3 regions of the Solibacillus sp. FSL K6-4121 genome follow, and region 3 is predicted to be linked to each of the others. Evidence: riboswitches for the same ligand, from Rfam matches in the RefSeq annotation. Region 3 holds a riboswitch; each other region holds the start of a gene.

Region 1 (5,552 bases), 790 kb from region 3:
AACAAAGATGAATTCTTCCGTCTCATTCTTCACTTCATATTCCTTGCCTACTGTTAATACATTTGATACTAAATACTTTGATGCATCCGTATGTACACATTTTACTGTACGAATCGTAGGTGCATCTTTCCATTTTAAATGTAGCATGCTGTTCCCTCACTTTTAACAAATATCTATACTCTTCTATTTTATATGATTTTACCGCTATAGGAAAGCCTCGATCGTATAAAAAACGGTAAGCGCCAATAATTGATAGAAACAATAGTACATGTTAAACTCACATTCAGAGGTGGAATTTATGGCATTTGGTAGTGTTCCAATGTGGTTTTTTGCAATAGCAATTGCATTTGCCGTTGTCTTTATACTTATTAGTGAATGGAATTCAAGAAAGTAAAGCTAGGCAAAAGAAAAACAAGGGTGTGTTCCGGATTAAGTTATCCGGAAACCTCCTTGTTTTTTGCTAATAAGCTATTTTTATAGATGAATAACTATTTTTAACGCAACGTACGCTTTAAAAATTCCTTCGTCCGTTCATGACTTGGATTTACAAGTATTGCTTCCGGTGACCCTTCTTCTACAATGACCCCTTTATCCATAAAGACGATGCGGTCTGATACTTCTTTTGCAAATTCCATTTCATGCGTTACAATCAGCATTGTATTTCCTTGATCAGCGAGATGACGCATTACTTTCAATACTTCCCCTACCATCTCCGGATCGAGTGCAGAAGTCGGTTCATCAAATAACATTACATCCGGATCCATCGCTAAAGCACGTGCTATAGCAACACGTTGTTTTTGGCCACCAGATAAATGCTTTGGCTTTGCGTTCTTATAGGCACTCATACCAACAAGCTCCAGGTACTTCATCGCATTTTGCTGGGCCTCTTCTTTTGAACGCTTCAACACCTTTATTTGCCCAACTACACAGTTATTAAGTACGTCTAAGTTATTGAATAAATTAAACTGCTGAAAGACCATTCCTAAATGTGTGCGGTACTTTTCAATATGATGGCCATCATTTAATATATTTTCTCCGTTATATATGATTTCTCCGGCTGTAGGCGTTTCGAGCAAGTTAATGCATCGTAACAATGTCGATTTCCCAGAACCAGAAGATCCGATTAATGTGACAACTTCCCCTTTATTCACCTGGAAGTTAACATCTTTTAATACTTCATGGTCACCGAATTTTTTATTTAAATGGTTAATGTCAATTACAACTGTCATATTTTATTTACCATCCTTTTCTAGCTTATTGCCTGTAATGAGCTCCACTTTATAGGAAGCAGGTCCATCCATCTTCTTCTCAAACAGTAATAAGAACCTTGTTACGGTAAATGTCATAATGAAGTACAATACCGTTGCAATAAAGAATGCTTCGATATATTTATAGTTGCTTCCGGCTATTGAGTTCGCAGTGAAAAATAGTTCCACGACGGAAATAACACTTAATACGGAAGAATCTTTTATATTCATAACGAACTGGTTGCCTGTAGCAGGTAATATATTGCGCGCTACTTGTGGAATGACAATATGTAACATCGTTTGAAGATGATTCATGCCAATCGCCTGAGCTGCCTCAAATTGCCCTTTATCGATTGATACAATACCACCTCGTACATATTCAGCCATATATGCCCCTGTGTTTAAAGTTATAACAACAGAAGCTGCTAAAAAACGGTCAATATCAATCCCTAAGTAAACGAGACCATAAAACACAACCATCGCCTGTACCATCATTGGGGTCCCTCTGAAAATCTCAACATATGAAGTTAAAATAAAGTTAAATACTTTCAAAATAATCGTTTTTATATTTCTTTTACGTTGTGGAATCGTATGCATAATACCGATAAAAAATCCGATAAGTGTTCCACAAATTGTTCCGATAATCGCTAATAGAAGTGCAGTCCAAGCTCCACGTACGAATAAATCCCAGTTATTCGTAAACAAGTTCCATGATGATTCCAAAAATGCCATAGTCTTGTCCTCCAATTCTTTCTTATTAATACTCTATATGTATTGGGTAATGATAATAGAAAAAGGTTGTCTCCCGTTTGCCGGCAAGACAACCTTCATAAAAAATAATTGCTGCACATTTACTGTGCTGCTGGTTGATTTGCAATTGCGTCTTCCATTAATTGTTGACGCTCTTCTTCCGAAATTTCAGCCAATACTTTGTTAATTTGTTCACGTAAATCAGATCCCTTTTTCAACCCTACTGCTACAGCTGTTGACGCTTCATCTGCTTCGAAGTTTGGTTCTGGAACGATATACTTTATGTTGTTTAATGCCATCTCAGCAGAAATCCCTTCCGGACGTTCAGAAACGTAGCCATCGATTGCACCTGATTGTAATTGGACACGCATTGCACCAAAGTCAGTTGCTGCAACCTGCTTATTTACACCTTCGATTTGATCGATTACGTCATAGTGTGTCGTCGATTGCTGACCTGTAATTTTTGCACCTGAAAAATCAGCTAATGCTGTTGCATTCGCATATGGACCATCTTCTTTTACTACGATTACATAATCACTTGTATAATAGTTTTCTGTGAAATCTATTGCTTCCATACGATCAGGCATTGGCGACATACCTGCAATTACTAAATCAATTGCTCCAGATTGTAGAGAAGGAATTAAACCATCCCAGTCCGTTTTTACAATTTTCAATTCCATATCCAAGCCTTCAGCAATCTTTTTTGCGATTTCTACATCATAGCCTGCTGCATATTCTTTCGAACCATCAATCGGTACGCCACCGTTTGAATCGCCTTTTTGCGACCAGTTAAACGGTGCATAACCAGCTTCCATACCAACCTTTAATACTTTCTTGTCAGAACCAGTTGATTTTTCATCATCTGTACCACATGCTGCAAGTACAAATATTGTCATCATTGCGGTAATGACCATTAATAATTTCTTTTTCAAGTTAACTCTCCCCTTAATAAATGTATTTCAGGCTTTTAGAAATGAAAAAAAACGACCAAAAAGGATATCCTTAGGTCGTTTACATTCACGATTAGCCCAAATCCTCTACAGTTCCCAATATGAGATAGCACACCTCAATCATCCGGGAAGAAGATTGAGACAGTCCTGCAATTATTTATTACAGACCCAGCGCTGTTAAATCGAGCTATAACAACACTTCGGCGATATTTCCTTCTTTTATACTTCACTGTCAGCTCAATGACTCCATACAAAACTATTAAATACCGCACCTCTACCTCACTAAGCTGTGAGGTTTTGTTATTAAATTAATAGTTTAAGTTTAACATTATTCTAACTTTTCCGTCAACACTCATTTTTCTGAAATTTAAAGGAAAAAAGCTAATTCGCAATATACATTACGAATTAGCTTTCAATGTTTTAATTATGAATTTAATAATAAATCTTCTGGGTTTTCGATCATTTCTTTAACTGTTTTTAAGAAGCCAACAGAATCTTTACCATCGATAATACGGTGGTCGTAAGATAATGCTACATACATCATTGGGCGAATTTGAACTTCACCGTTAACAGCTACTGGACGGTTAACGATAGAGTGCATACCTAAAATACCAGCTTGAGTACCATTCATGATTGGTGTAGACATTAATGAACCGAATACACCACCGTTAGTGATAGTGAATGATCCACCAGCCATGTCGTTTAAGCCTAATTTTTTGTCGCGTGCTTTACCAGCTAATTCAGCGATGTTTTTCTCGATTTCAGCAAAGTTCTTAGCGTTAGCATCACGAACTACTGGTACTACTAAACCTTCTTCAGTTGATACAGCGATACCGATATCGAAGAAGTTGTTTAAGTGAATTTCGTCACCGTTAATTTGAGCATTAACGTATGGATATTTTTTAAGTGCTGCAACTACTGCTTTTGTGAAGAATGACATGAAACCTAATTTAATGTCGTTTGCTTTCACGAATTGTTCTTGTTTACGTTTACGTAATGCCATGATGTTAGTCATGTCGATTTCGTTGAACGTAGTTAACATTGCAGTTGATTGTTTAACTTCTAATAAACGTTTTGCAATTGTTTGACGACGACGGCTCATTTTTTCAACAGTTACACGATCAGTGTCCCCTGCTGGAGTGAAGATCATTGGACCATTACCAGCTGGAGCTGCTGTTGCTTGTGCAGGTGCTGCAGGCGCTGTGCCATGAGCTGCTACATCTTGAACACGTACACGACCTTGAGGATCTACTGGAGAGATCGCTGCTAAGTCAATGCCTTTTTCACGAGCTAATTTACGAGCTGCTGGTGAAGCAATTACTCGCTCACCTGAAGTTTCTTCAACTGATACTGGAGCTGCTGCTGCTTTAGGAGCTTCTTCTTTTGCAGGTGCAGCAGGAGCTGGTGCTTCCTCTTTTGCTGCAGGTGCTGGAGCTGCGCCTTCGCCAGCTTCAACTACTGCGATTACTTGTCCTACTAATACAGTATCGCCTTCTTCAGCTAAAATTTGAGTTAATACGCCTGCTTCTTCAGAGATGATTTCAGCGTTTACTTTATCTGTTTCTAATTCTACGATGAATTCGCCTTTTTCTACGCGATCTCCAACTTTTTTAACCCACTGGGCAATTGTGCCTTCAGTAATTGATTCTGCTAATTCAGGGACTTTAATTTCAGCCACGTTCATATCCTCCTTTTATTACGCTATACAGTTATTGTATAGCAAGCTACCCCTACCTTGTATAGAAGTAGCTCGGTATCAATCAATCGATTATATTATTTTTCAAGTGCTTCGTTAACTAATTTCGCTTGAGCTGCTTTATGTGAATCGCCATCACCTTCAGAAGTTGAGCTCATTGCAGGACGACCTACATAGCGAACTTTTTTGCCTTCAGCAATTTCATATAAAGTTTCAAGAACATAAGTCCATGTACCTTGGTTTTTTGGTTCTTCCTGTACCCAAACAATTTCTTTCACATTTGGGAAACGAGCGATAATATCTTTCACTTGTTGTGCTGGGAATGGGTAAACTTGTTCAACACGAACGATGTGTAAGTGGTCAAAACCTTCACCATCTTTTACACGCTCTGCTAAATCAATCATTACTTTACCTGTACCAAGTACTACTTTTTCTACAGCTTCAGCATTTTTACCTAAACCTGGCTGTTCAATTACTTCCTGGAAACGACCAGTTGCAAGTTGTTCAGCAGTCGCTGCAGCTAATGGGTGACGTAATAATGATTTTGGAGAAACCACTACTAATGGACGTACACCTTCAGTACCTAATAATGCAGCTTGACGACGTAATAAGTGGTAGTAGTTACCTGCGTTAGAGCAGTTTGCTACGAACCAGTTATTTTCAGCTGATAATTGTAGGAAACGTTCCATACGGCTAGATGAGTGCTCTGGACCTTGACCTTCATAACCATGTGGTAATAAAAGTACGAAACCAGATTTTTGACCCCATTTAGAACGAGCACTTGAGATGAAGTTATCAAACATTACTTGTGCCATGTTTGCAAAGTCACCGAATTGTGCTTCCCATACAGATAGTACGTTTTCGTTTTCTAAATTATAACCATATTCAAACCCTACAACACCCGCTTCT
Region 2 (5,552 bases), on a different contig from region 3:
ATAGCTTAACTGTTTTTGATCAGCGTGAATTGCTAAAGGAAGACGAAATATACGAAGCACTTGTGAACCATATTGAATTTGCCACAAACAACGGCAAAATTCGGCCAGCCATTACTTTATTTGACCCGAACCGTGTACGGATTTGGAATCATCAGCTCATTCGCTATGCAGGGTATGAAACAGAGGAAGGGATTATTGGGGATTCCACGTCTGTAGAATTCACGAAAATTTGCGAAGGTCTTGGGTGGCAAGGTACACGGACAAATTATGATGTATTGCCGCTTGTCGTTCAAGTAGATAACCGTGAGCCGATTTACTATGATTTGCCTAAAGAGATCGTGCTTGAAGTGCCAATTACGCATCCCAACTATGATCTTTCAACGCTAAACATGCAATGGTATGCAGTCCCAATCATCTCAAGCATGCGTTTTAACATTGCAGGAGAAGACTACCAAGCTGCACCGTTCAATGGCTGGTATATGGGGACAGAAATCGGTGCTCGCAATTTGGCCGATACGTACCGATATGATTTCCTGCCAAAAATTGCTGAGGCAATGGGGTTGGATACATCACTAAATGCTACTCTTTGGAAAGACCGTGCACTCGTGGAATTAAATGTCGCGGTACTTCATTCTTATAAAAATGCCGGAGTGAGTATAGTTGATCACCATACAGCAGCACAGCAGTTTCAACTTTTCAGCCAGCAAGAAAAAACAAACGGCCGTGATGTAACAGGAAACTGGGTATGGCTTATCCCACCATTATCACCGGCAACAACGGACATTTATCATGAGCCGATTGCTAATACAATCAAAAAGCCAAATTACTTTTATCAATTGCAACCATATTAACGGGGAGGCACTACAAAAAGGGTTATGTTCAAAATTAAATTAACTCTGAACACAACCCTTTTATCTTTTATTTAAGATGATTTGAATTAATTCATCACGATCGATTAAATAAACATCATTAATATCTGCAAGTTTTTCGGCCTGTCGGGTAAAATGGCTGTTCGTTACAACCCATGCTTCTGTTGCCTCATACATTTTCACTGCACCGATAATCTCCTGGACAGCCTTTACGCCGACCGTACTGGAATAGCGTTTTGCCTGCACAGCAATGATGTCTTTCCCATCCTTCAAAATGAGATCCGCCCCGTAATCACCACTCGTTGCGGTATAGCGTACTTTAAATCCGCGGCGTTTAAATAGTTCACCTAAAAACTTTTCAAAGTCTTCACCGCTCATTTGGTCGACTTCCCGAATACCGGACTTCCGTAACTTTCTTATTTTTCGTGTTTTCAGCCAAATTATAAAACCAATATAGAGTACAAAATAAGTGATAATTCCTATACCCATACCTTCTAAAGTTTTCGTTACATTAAATCCAACTGCAGCAGCTAATGCAATGAAAAATAACGGTATAATCGGCAGCCGTTTTTTATTTCGTTTTCGTTTTTTACGCAATAGTTCAGTACTCCTTTTATTTACTCACTTTTATTATAGCATAAAAGGGTACGTATGTTTGGTTAGACTGTTTGATTCTTTGCGCTTATAAATGAAGCAAAGAATAACAAAACTGAAATTAAAATAAATAACAGTAGCGGCATGAACCAACTATTCGTCAAATCATGTACATAACCGAATAGAACAGGTCCGACTGCTGCAACTAAATAGCCGATAGATTGAGCAAAGCCGGAGAGCTCCGCTGCATCGTATGCAGTTTCTGTACGCAGTGAAAACAGCATTAATACCAAACCGAATGAAGCACCGCCTGCAAAACCTAAAAAGATCATCCATAAAATCGCGAGGCTTGTCCATTCCATCAAAACACCCGTAAAGCCAATTAAATAGCAAATTGTAAAGAAAATGACGATCGGACGCTGTGAAATGAGCTTCCCTGCAATAATTGGAATAACAAACGTCATCGGAATTTGCGCAAATTGCATAACAGACACCATCCAACCAGCCGCGGTAGCATCCAAACCTTGGCTTATAAAAATTTCCGGCAGCCATGCAGAGGAGCAGTAGAATAAAAATGATTGGAAGCCCATTGCGCCTGCAACAGCCCAGGCGAGCGGTGATTTCCACATTTGGGTTTTCATTTTCTGTGATGCCGACATATGCAGGTCCCCTTTAGGTGTTCGCAAAATCGGTATCCATATAGCTAATGTCAGAAAACCTAAAACAATCGAAAAGCCTAAAGCTATTTGCCAGCCTACATTTGTGGCAATCGGAAAACTAAACCCGGCAGCAAGTCCGGAAGAAATATTCATCGATACGGAATACACCCCTGTTAACAAGCCGATATGCAGCGGGAATTTCCATTTGAAGTAGCTCGGAATAAGAACATTTCCAAAAGCGATGGCAATCCCTATAAGAATTGTTCCTCCAATCAGTAGTGCTGTTTCACCTACTGAACGTAGTAATATTCCGGTACAAAGTAAAATAACTGAATAAAATAAAGTCCATTCCATTCCCCATTTACGTGCAATGCGCGGTGCAAATGGTGAAACAATAGCAAACGCGACTAATGGAATAGTTGTTAAAAATCCTGCAAGCACGTTTGAAATGCCGAGGCCATCCCGGATAAAGGAAATAATAGGACCTACTACAGTAATCGGTGTACGTAATGTAGTAGCGAATAGGAATACAGCAACCATAAAAAAGAGAAGTGGTTTATTCGATAGTATTTTTTTGCTATTTTGGTTTATTTTTTGTTCATTCATCAATGAGGCTCCTTTTCCTGCAATAACGCCAATTAAATAGTAAGAATAATCTTAAAAAACTGAAAAATAGCAACGCATTGCTATCAAAAAAATATTATGTTAGACTAATAATCATTATTTCAATTAAATATATTACCTCATGTAAATGTATGGGGTAGAGGTCGCAATCATTATGATTAGTATAGCGGAGATTGAGAAGAATCTGTGAAGCTTTATGAAAGGAATGATTGCCGAAGTGTTATTTTTCTTCTTAAATATAACGCTGGGGCTGTCTCCGATAAGGAACAGAACTGTCACATGTGTAAGCATGTGTTGAGCTATCTTTCAAGTTTGATGAGGTGTAATTATAACCATCACAAAAACTTGTGGTGGTTTTATTTTTACACCTCGCCAAACAAAACAAAAAGGGAGTTTTATAATCGTGAGTGAAATTAAAATAGATCAGCTCGGTAATAAAAACGAGTTAAAAAGAGGATTAAAAAGCCGCCATGTTACGATGATCTCGTTAGGCGGAACGATTGGTACAGGACTATTTTTAGCATCAGGTGGCGCCATTGCACAGGCAGGTCCTGGTGGGGCATTGCTCGCATATGCATTAATCGGGGTTATGGTGTATTTCCTAATGACGTCATTAGGGGAAATGGCTGCTTATATGCCGACATCGGGTTCGTTTAGTACGTATGCAACGAAATTTGTAGACCCGGCATTAGGATTTGCACTTGGTTGGAACTATTGGTACAACTGGGCAATTACGATTGCAGCGGAAATTGCTGCTGTGTCATTAATTATGAAATACTGGTTCCCGGACAGTTCATCGATTGTATGGACAATTTTATTTATCGTAGTCGTTTTATCATTTAACTTAGCATCTGTAAAAGCTTTTGGTGAAGCAGAATACTGGTTTGCGATGATCAAAGTCGCAACAGTAATTGTATTTATTATTGTCAGCTTTTTAATGATTTTCGGTATTTTAGGCGGGAACGACCCGGTCGGCTTCACGAATTTCTTTGCAGGAGATGCACCGTTTAATGGCGGTTTCCTAGCTCTATTCGGTATTTTCCTTGCAGCGGGATTCTCATTCCAAGGTACGGAAATGCTAGGGGTAACGGCAGGGGAAACAGATGATCCAGCCAAAAACATACCAAAAGCTGTACGTTCAGTATTCTGGCGTATTTTACTGTTTTACATTTTCGCAATTGGCGCAATTGGATTACTTATTCCGTATACAGATGCACGCCTTTTATCAGAAGATATTGCAACAAGTCCATTTACATTAGTATTTGAAAACTTAGGTGTCGCATTTGCAGCATCTGTTATGAATGCGATTATTTTAACAGCAATGCTTTCTGCAGGGAACTCAGGTCTTTATGCAGCAAGTCGTATGCTTTATCAATTAGCAGTAGACGGAAAAGCACCGAAACTGTTTATGAAAGTAACGACGCGCGGTATTCCAATGTATGCCCTTTTAGCTACATTAGCAGTAGGTTCATTAGCATTTTTAGCTTCTTTCTTTGGCGATGGTGTCGTATATATTTGGTTACTAAACGCTTCAGGTATGTCCGGCTTTATCGCATGGCTCGGCATTGCAATCAGTCATTACCGCTTCCGTCGTGCATATGTCGCACAAGGGAAGTCATTGAGCGATTTACCGTATGTATCGAAATTCTTCCCATTCGGTCCGTTATTTGCGTTTGCCCTCTGTATGATTGTCGTACTTGGTCAAAACTATATGGCCTTTATGGGCGGGACAATTGACTGGTACGGAGTAGTCGTTTCATATATCGGTTTACCGTTATTTGCTTCATTATGGATGTTCTATAAAGTAAAACATAAAACAAAAATCGTTCCTTTAATGGACTGCGATCTATCAAATAAATAATAATTAAAACGTAATGTGAGCATCAGCTTTCATTGCGTTTTTTTGTGGAGTGAAACTGAAGTGGATATTAAGTCATGCAAAGTGGCTAATATCTAAAGCCAAGTGTCTAAAATGTCATTAGGGTGGCGAATATATGTATTTAAATCGTAAATGAAGTGGCGAAAAAAATGCTCTCGATTATAAAATGCCCTTTAGCCTTCCTTTTATACTTTAAAAGGAAGGAATGGTATTATAGAAGAAATGAAAAATCTCTATACTTATAAGGAAGTGTTAGGAATGCCTATCTCAACAGGTTTATATAAGAAAATGCATCAATGGTTAATGGGCGAAGAGGGAAAAACTGTAGCGTTTCGCCCGTTTTTAACAAATGGAAACCCCTACAAATCACGAATTTTCCTAGTCAGCACAAATGCCGTACCTTTTTTTAAAGTAGAGGATAGAAGTGAACAGATTTTTGCAGAGTCATTATTAAATAGAGAACTGTTAAAAGATCTTTATTTGAGTGAAATAAAGGGAGCCCCTCGTGAATTTAAAGGTTCTTTACAATTTGAGGCATGGCTAAAAAAGCACTATAACGAATCGCTTATTTATACATCTTTAAATACGTATCAAATAGAATCGACAGATCATGCAAAAAGTGCAAAAAAAGAAGATGCCGCTAATTTTGAACGCGGGCAAACTATTTTCAAAGAATTAATGGGAGAATTTCAGCCGGAAATCATTATTTTGCAAGGGTCAGCTACGTTCAATCAATTTAAAACGCTATTTGAAGAGAATATTGTTATTTACAATGAAGATGAGATGAAAGTGCAAGTTTTGGAGGAAATGGGTGCAATTGCTGAAGTTACTTATGGGAATGGAAAGAAGGCGCTCGTTTTTGTCACGCGTAGTATGAGCTATTTTGGGTCTGAGGGGAAAAATTTCGAACAATTCAAAGAAAATTTA
Region 3 (5,552 bases):
TCTGCCAAATCAAGTATGCCTGTATTATCATTTAGGGCAATGCTTAGCACCTTGTGTAAAAGAAATTGAAAAACAAGTATATGATGAAATGATTGGTGAAATTTCAAAGTTTTTAAACGGTGGTGTCGAAGAAATTCAGAAAGATCTTCAGCGAAAAATGCTCGATGCAGCCGAAAAGCTGGAATTTGAACGGGCGAAGGAATTCCGGGATTTAATTGCACATATCGAGCAGGTTATGCAAAAGCAAAAAATCGTATCGGATGATTTAAGCAATCGGGATGTATTTGGCTATGCAGTCGAAAAAGGGTGGATGTGTGTACAAGTATTTTTTGTGCGGCAAGGAAAATTAATTGAACGAGATGTATCGATTTTCCCTATATATAACGAGGCAGAAGAAGAATTTTTAACATTTGTCGGACGGTTTTACGAGCAACCACATCATTTACTGCCGAAAGAGATTTTTGTACCAAAGACGATTGATGGTACGATTTTGCAAAAGCTTTTAAACGTAAAGGTGCAGACACCAAAGCGCGGTACAAAAAAAGAGCTGGTCGATTTAGCTATGAAAAATGCCAATATTGCAATACACGGAAAATTCCAGTTAATTGAGCGTCAGGAAGAACGTACAGTAGGAGCTTGTGAAGCACTTGCCGAAGCTATGCAAATTCCATTACCACTTCGTATCGAAGCATTTGATAATAGTCATATGCATGGTGCTGATCCTGTTTCTGCAATGGTTGTGTTTGTAGACGGGAAGCCTGCAAAAAAGGAATACCGGAAATATAAAACACGAGAAGCCGCAAAACATGATGACTATGGGGCGATGCAAGAAGTCATTCGGCGCCGTTATACACGGGTATTACGAGAAAGCTTGCCATTACCGGACTTAATCCTAATCGATGGAGGAAAAGGACAAATGGAGGTTGCAAGAGAAGTAATAGAAGATGAGCTAGGATTAATGATCCCAATAGCAGGTCTTGCAAAAGACGATAAGCATAACACATCCCAACTGTTATTTGGCGCTCCACCAGAAGTTGTACCTTTAAAACGGACAAGTGATGGTTTTTACTTATTGCAACGTATACAAGATGAGGTACACCGATTTGCCATTACATTTCTGCGTCAGCAACATCAGACGAATGCAATTACATCCGTACTTGATGGCATTCCGGGTATAGGACCGAAACGTAAACAGCAACTTATGAAGCATTTTGGATCGGTAAAAAAAATTCGGGAAGCAACAGAGTTACAATTGCAAGAAGCTGGTGTTCCCGCCAAATTGGCAGAAGTAATTTATCGTCACTTTCACGAAGCATCATTGAATAAAGAATAATGTTGTGTTACTATAAAAGATAATTCAATAGTTAATAAACGATAGAGGTGCAGTATTTAAGAGTAAATTGCTCGAGGAAGAACAATTCCAGCGACAGCAATTGAAAGGGAATTCTGCCGAAGTGAAATACGTATTGTTCACGTATTTTGCTGGTTTTGCATTTAAGAAATGTAAGATTGTCAGAACTTTATGTTCTGGAGAGCTATCCTGAAAAACATATAAACCTTTATTTGTATTGACGGCGACTTTCCATGAACATATGGAAGGTCGCTTTTTTGATGGAAAAAAATAAGGGGTGGAAGACATTGCAGACAGTTGTAGTAAAGTTTGGTGGACCAATGTTGGCAACAACAGAAAAAATAGTACAGGTAGCAAAAAAGGTGATAAAAGAGCAAGGTCGTGGCATAAACTTAGTCGTTGTCGTTTCTTCGATGACGTCCATTCGTCAAAATTTACGGCAATTTGCCGCGGAAATTACTCATGAACCGTCGAAGCGTGAAATGGATGCATTAATCTCTACGGGAGCGCAGATAACAAGCGCCCTTCTTGCTTTAGCAATTCAGGAGCATGGGGGAAAAGCAGTGTCACTTGCCGGTTGGCAGGCAGGTATTCAAACAAATGAAAAATATGGAAATGCCCGAATTGATTCTATAGATAATAAGCGTTTTGAAAAACATTTTGATCTAGGAGAGATCGTTGTTGTCTCAGGATTCCAAGGAATAACAGACACACACAACATTTCGACTTTAGGGAAAGGCGGTTCTGAAACTTCCGCCGTTGCATTAGCCATTGCTTTAAATGCGGAACGTGTTGATATTTATTCAACGGTAGAAGGCATTTATACTGCAGATCCGCAGCTTGTGGAAGATGCTACGAAATTATCTGTAATTTCATATGATGAAATGTTGGAGTTTTCCAATTTAGGTACTAAAATTTTGCATCCTCGAGCAGTTGAGCTTGCAAAAAATTACAATATGCCAATCGTTGTACGCTCAGCTACCGAGGACGTAGAAGGTACATTAATAAAAGGGGATGTAGACATGGAAAAAAATTTACTTGTGCGCGGGGTGGCATATGAATCTGATATTATTCGTTTAACGATCGGATATGATTCATATGAAACAGCGTCATTAGCCGAAGTATTTAGTGTTTTAGCGGAAAATGATATTAATGTTGATATTATTGTGCAGGCAGTTATTGACGGGATTAAGCCTACAATTTCTTTTTCAATTTCAAAAGAAGAATTTGCTGATGCTTTACGTGTATTAGAGTCGAGTAAATTGTCACTTGGATTTAGTTTTGCAGATTTTGAAATCGGGTTGGCTAAAGTATCGATTATTGGATCAGCAATGGCTTCAAACCCTGGAGTCGCAGCACGTATGTTTGCGCGTCTGGGACGTGAACATATTCCGGTTAAAATGGTTAGCACATCTGAAATAAAAGTGTCTGTCGTCGTGCCACAAGAAGAAATGGTGCGCGCTGCCAATGCTTTGCATGAGGAATTTAATATAGCAATGAAGGAAGTTCCCGCTTCTTAAAGTGGGGAGCCATTACTAGTGCTAATCAAGAGTGATATAACTATTTTTCTATGTTAAAAAAACTAAAAACTGCTAGCTTTTAAAAAGCAGCAGTTTTTATTTGCGCTCAAATCTTCTCTTTTAAATCCCACTTTAAAATGAATTTGACGTAATTCTTCTTTTCAATTTTTTCTTCATAGCATTCTGTTAAATAGCCAAGTTGTTTTTGCTTTTGCTCAGCCAAAAAGCCTGCTTCTAAACGAAAACAGCGCTGCTCAATATTAATCGACATTTCCTCGGTCGTCATAAGTATGTAATGAAGTTCATCCTTTATTTCTTTCTCCAAAATTAACTGACCCCAGCCGGCCTCCCCGAAAAATGAAGGAAGCTCATCCATGGAAAATAGCGGAAATTTACGTGCTAGTTCTTTCCCTGCCCAATATAAAACATCTTCCTCATGCTTACCTAAAATCGATGGTAGAAGATGATCGCGAAGGATTTCATATCCAAAACTTGGAATCGTTTTCATTTTGTACCCCTCCATATTAAAAACCTCTTTCATAAATTTTCTTATAATTTTCATTCTTTCAGGAAGAAAATAGTTATAAGTAGAAAAAACTGGACTTAAAATAGCAAAAATCCGTCTTTAAAATGATTATAAAATATCCCTCGTTACCTTGACGCTAGTATCTGTTGAGAGTACAATGGACATGTCATAATATTGTACCATGATGAAATGCGCAGTCAATAACACAACGTTTACAAATTTGAGGCGTTGCACTTGTGTATTTCAAGTACTAAGGGGGGTAACAGTTTTGTCGAAAGATCGTGAATTTTTATGGCGCCGCTTACACTCGTTATTAGGTGTAGTTCCTGTCGGGTTGTTCTTGGTGTTCCACTTGTCTTTGAACTTCACTGCAGTTGGTGGTGAAGAGGTTTACAATAACGCAACAGGTATGATGGAATTAGTTCCGCACTCGTTATTGTTAGCAATGGAATGGATTATTATTTATATTCCATTAATGTTCCACGGATTCTATGGTGTGTTTATTGCATTTACATCTACACACAATACGGGCCGTTTCAGCACATTCCGTAACTGGATGTTTGCTTTACAACGTTTCACAGGAATCTTCCTTGTAATCTTCATTGCATGGCACATTTTCCAAACGCGTGTTCAAAAAGCATTTGGCGCTGAAGTTAACTTTGATATGATGGTAGAAATCGTAGATAACCCATTAATGTTGGCATTCTATATTGTTGGTATCGTATCAGCAGCATTCCACTTAGCGAACGGTCTATGGTCATTCTTAGTGAGCTGGGGTATTACACAGTCTAAAAAATCTCAACAGATTACAACTTATGTTACGTTATTATTCTTCGTAATTTTAGCAATCATAGGTGTTGCAGCTATCATTTCATTCGCTGTTTAGTTTAACTTGACCACTAATATACAGTTATTAAGACAGTTCAGATGAATTATGAGTAAAAGTAATTAGCAATTGATGAGGAGTGAGAAATAATCATGGCAAAGAGTAAAGTAATCGTCGTTGGTGGCGGTTTAGCAGGCTTAATGGCTACGATTAAAGCAGCTGAAGTTGGTACTGCAGTTGAATTATTCTCGTTAGTTCCAGTAAAACGTTCACACTCTGTATGTGCACAAGGCGGAATTAACGGAGCAGTAAATACAAAAGGTGAAGGGGATTCTCCATGGATCCACTTTGACGATACAGTTTACGGTGGAGACTTCTTAGCGAACCAACCACCAGTTAAGGGTATGTGTGATGCAGCCCCTGGAATTATCCACTTAATGGACCGTATGGGTGTAATGTTCAACCGTACGCCAGAAGGTTTACTTGATTTCCGTCGTTTCGGCGGTACGTTAATGCACCGTACAGCATTCTCAGGTGCTACAACAGGTCAACAATTATTATACGCACTAGATGAGCAAGTTCGTGCACAAGAAGTTGCTGGTTTAGTTACAAAATATGAGCACTGGGAATTCCTTGGTGCTGTGCTTGATGATGAAGGCGTTTGCCGTGGTATCGTAGCACAAGATCTAAAAAGCGAAGAAATCCGTTCATTCCGTGGTGATGCAGTTATTATGGCTACTGGTGGACCTGGTATTATCTTCGGTAAAACAACGAACTCTGTTATTAACACAGGTTCTGCTGCATCGATTGTTTATCAACAAGGTGCAACATATTCAAATGGTGAGATGATTCAAATTCACCCAACTGCAATTCCTGGCGATGACAAAAACCGTCTAATGTCAGAATCTGCTCGTGGTGAAGGTGGACGTGTTTGGACTTATAAAGACGGTAAGCCATGGTACTTCCTAGAAGAAAAATACCCTGCTTACGGTAACTTAGTACCACGTGATATCGCAACACGTGAGATTTTTGATGTGTGTGTAAATCAAAAACTGGGTATTAATGGCGAAAACATGGTATACTTAGACCTATCCCACAAAGATCCACATGAATTAGATATTAAATTAGGTGGTATCATTGAAATCTACGAGAAATTCGTAGGGGATGACCCACGTAAATTACCGATGAAAATCTTCCCGGCAGTTCACTATTCAATGGGTGGATTATGGGTCGACTATGACCAAATGACTGAAATCCCTGGATTATTTGCTGCGGGTGAATGTGATTACTCACAACACGGTGCAAACCGTTTAGGTGCTAACTCACTAT

What was found. Region 3 has a riboswitch for lysine ahead of MHH95_RS17490 (aspartate kinase). Riboswitches for the same ligand answer to the same signal wherever they lie in the genome.
Positions count from the first base shown of each region.
Region 1: another riboswitch for lysine. It lies ahead of MHH95_RS13075 (transporter substrate-binding domain-containing protein); the one in region 3 lies ahead of MHH95_RS17490 (aspartate kinase).
Region 2: another riboswitch for lysine. It lies ahead of MHH95_RS05685 (amino acid permease); the one in region 3 lies ahead of MHH95_RS17490 (aspartate kinase).

Region 1 is NZ_JBBOCS010000002.1:738,488-744,039, forward strand. Features, by position in the region: gene MHH95_RS13060 (DUF6501 family protein) at 1-147, opposite strand, end outside; gene MHH95_RS13065 (amino acid ABC transporter ATP-binding protein) at 495-1,229, opposite strand; gene MHH95_RS13070 (amino acid ABC transporter permease) at 1,233-1,979, opposite strand; gene MHH95_RS13075 (transporter substrate-binding domain-containing protein) at 2,099-2,929, opposite strand; lysine riboswitch at 3,047-3,232, opposite strand; gene odhB (2-oxoglutarate dehydrogenase complex dihydrolipoyllysine-residue succinyltransferase) at 3,372-4,625, opposite strand; gene MHH95_RS13085 (2-oxoglutarate dehydrogenase E1 component) at 4,721-5,552, opposite strand, start outside.
Region 2 is NZ_JBBOCS010000001.1:1,111,840-1,117,391, forward strand. Features, by position in the region: gene MHH95_RS05670 (nitric oxide synthase oxygenase) at 1-851, shown strand, start outside; gene MHH95_RS05675 (restriction endonuclease) at 912-1,466, opposite strand; gene MHH95_RS05680 (CynX/NimT family MFS transporter) at 1,529-2,728, opposite strand; lysine riboswitch at 2,876-3,056, shown strand; gene MHH95_RS05685 (amino acid permease) at 3,150-4,607, shown strand; gene MHH95_RS05690 (RNA 2'-phosphotransferase) at 4,848-5,552, shown strand, end outside.
Region 3 is NZ_JBBOCS010000002.1:1,532,294-1,537,845, reverse strand. Features, by position in the region: gene uvrC (excinuclease ABC subunit UvrC) at 1-1,333, shown strand, start outside; lysine riboswitch at 1,368-1,546, shown strand; gene MHH95_RS17490 (aspartate kinase) at 1,639-2,871, shown strand; gene MHH95_RS17485 (YslB family protein) at 2,978-3,394, opposite strand; gene MHH95_RS17480 (succinate dehydrogenase cytochrome b558 subunit) at 3,666-4,283, shown strand; gene sdhA (succinate dehydrogenase flavoprotein subunit) at 4,376-5,552, shown strand, end outside.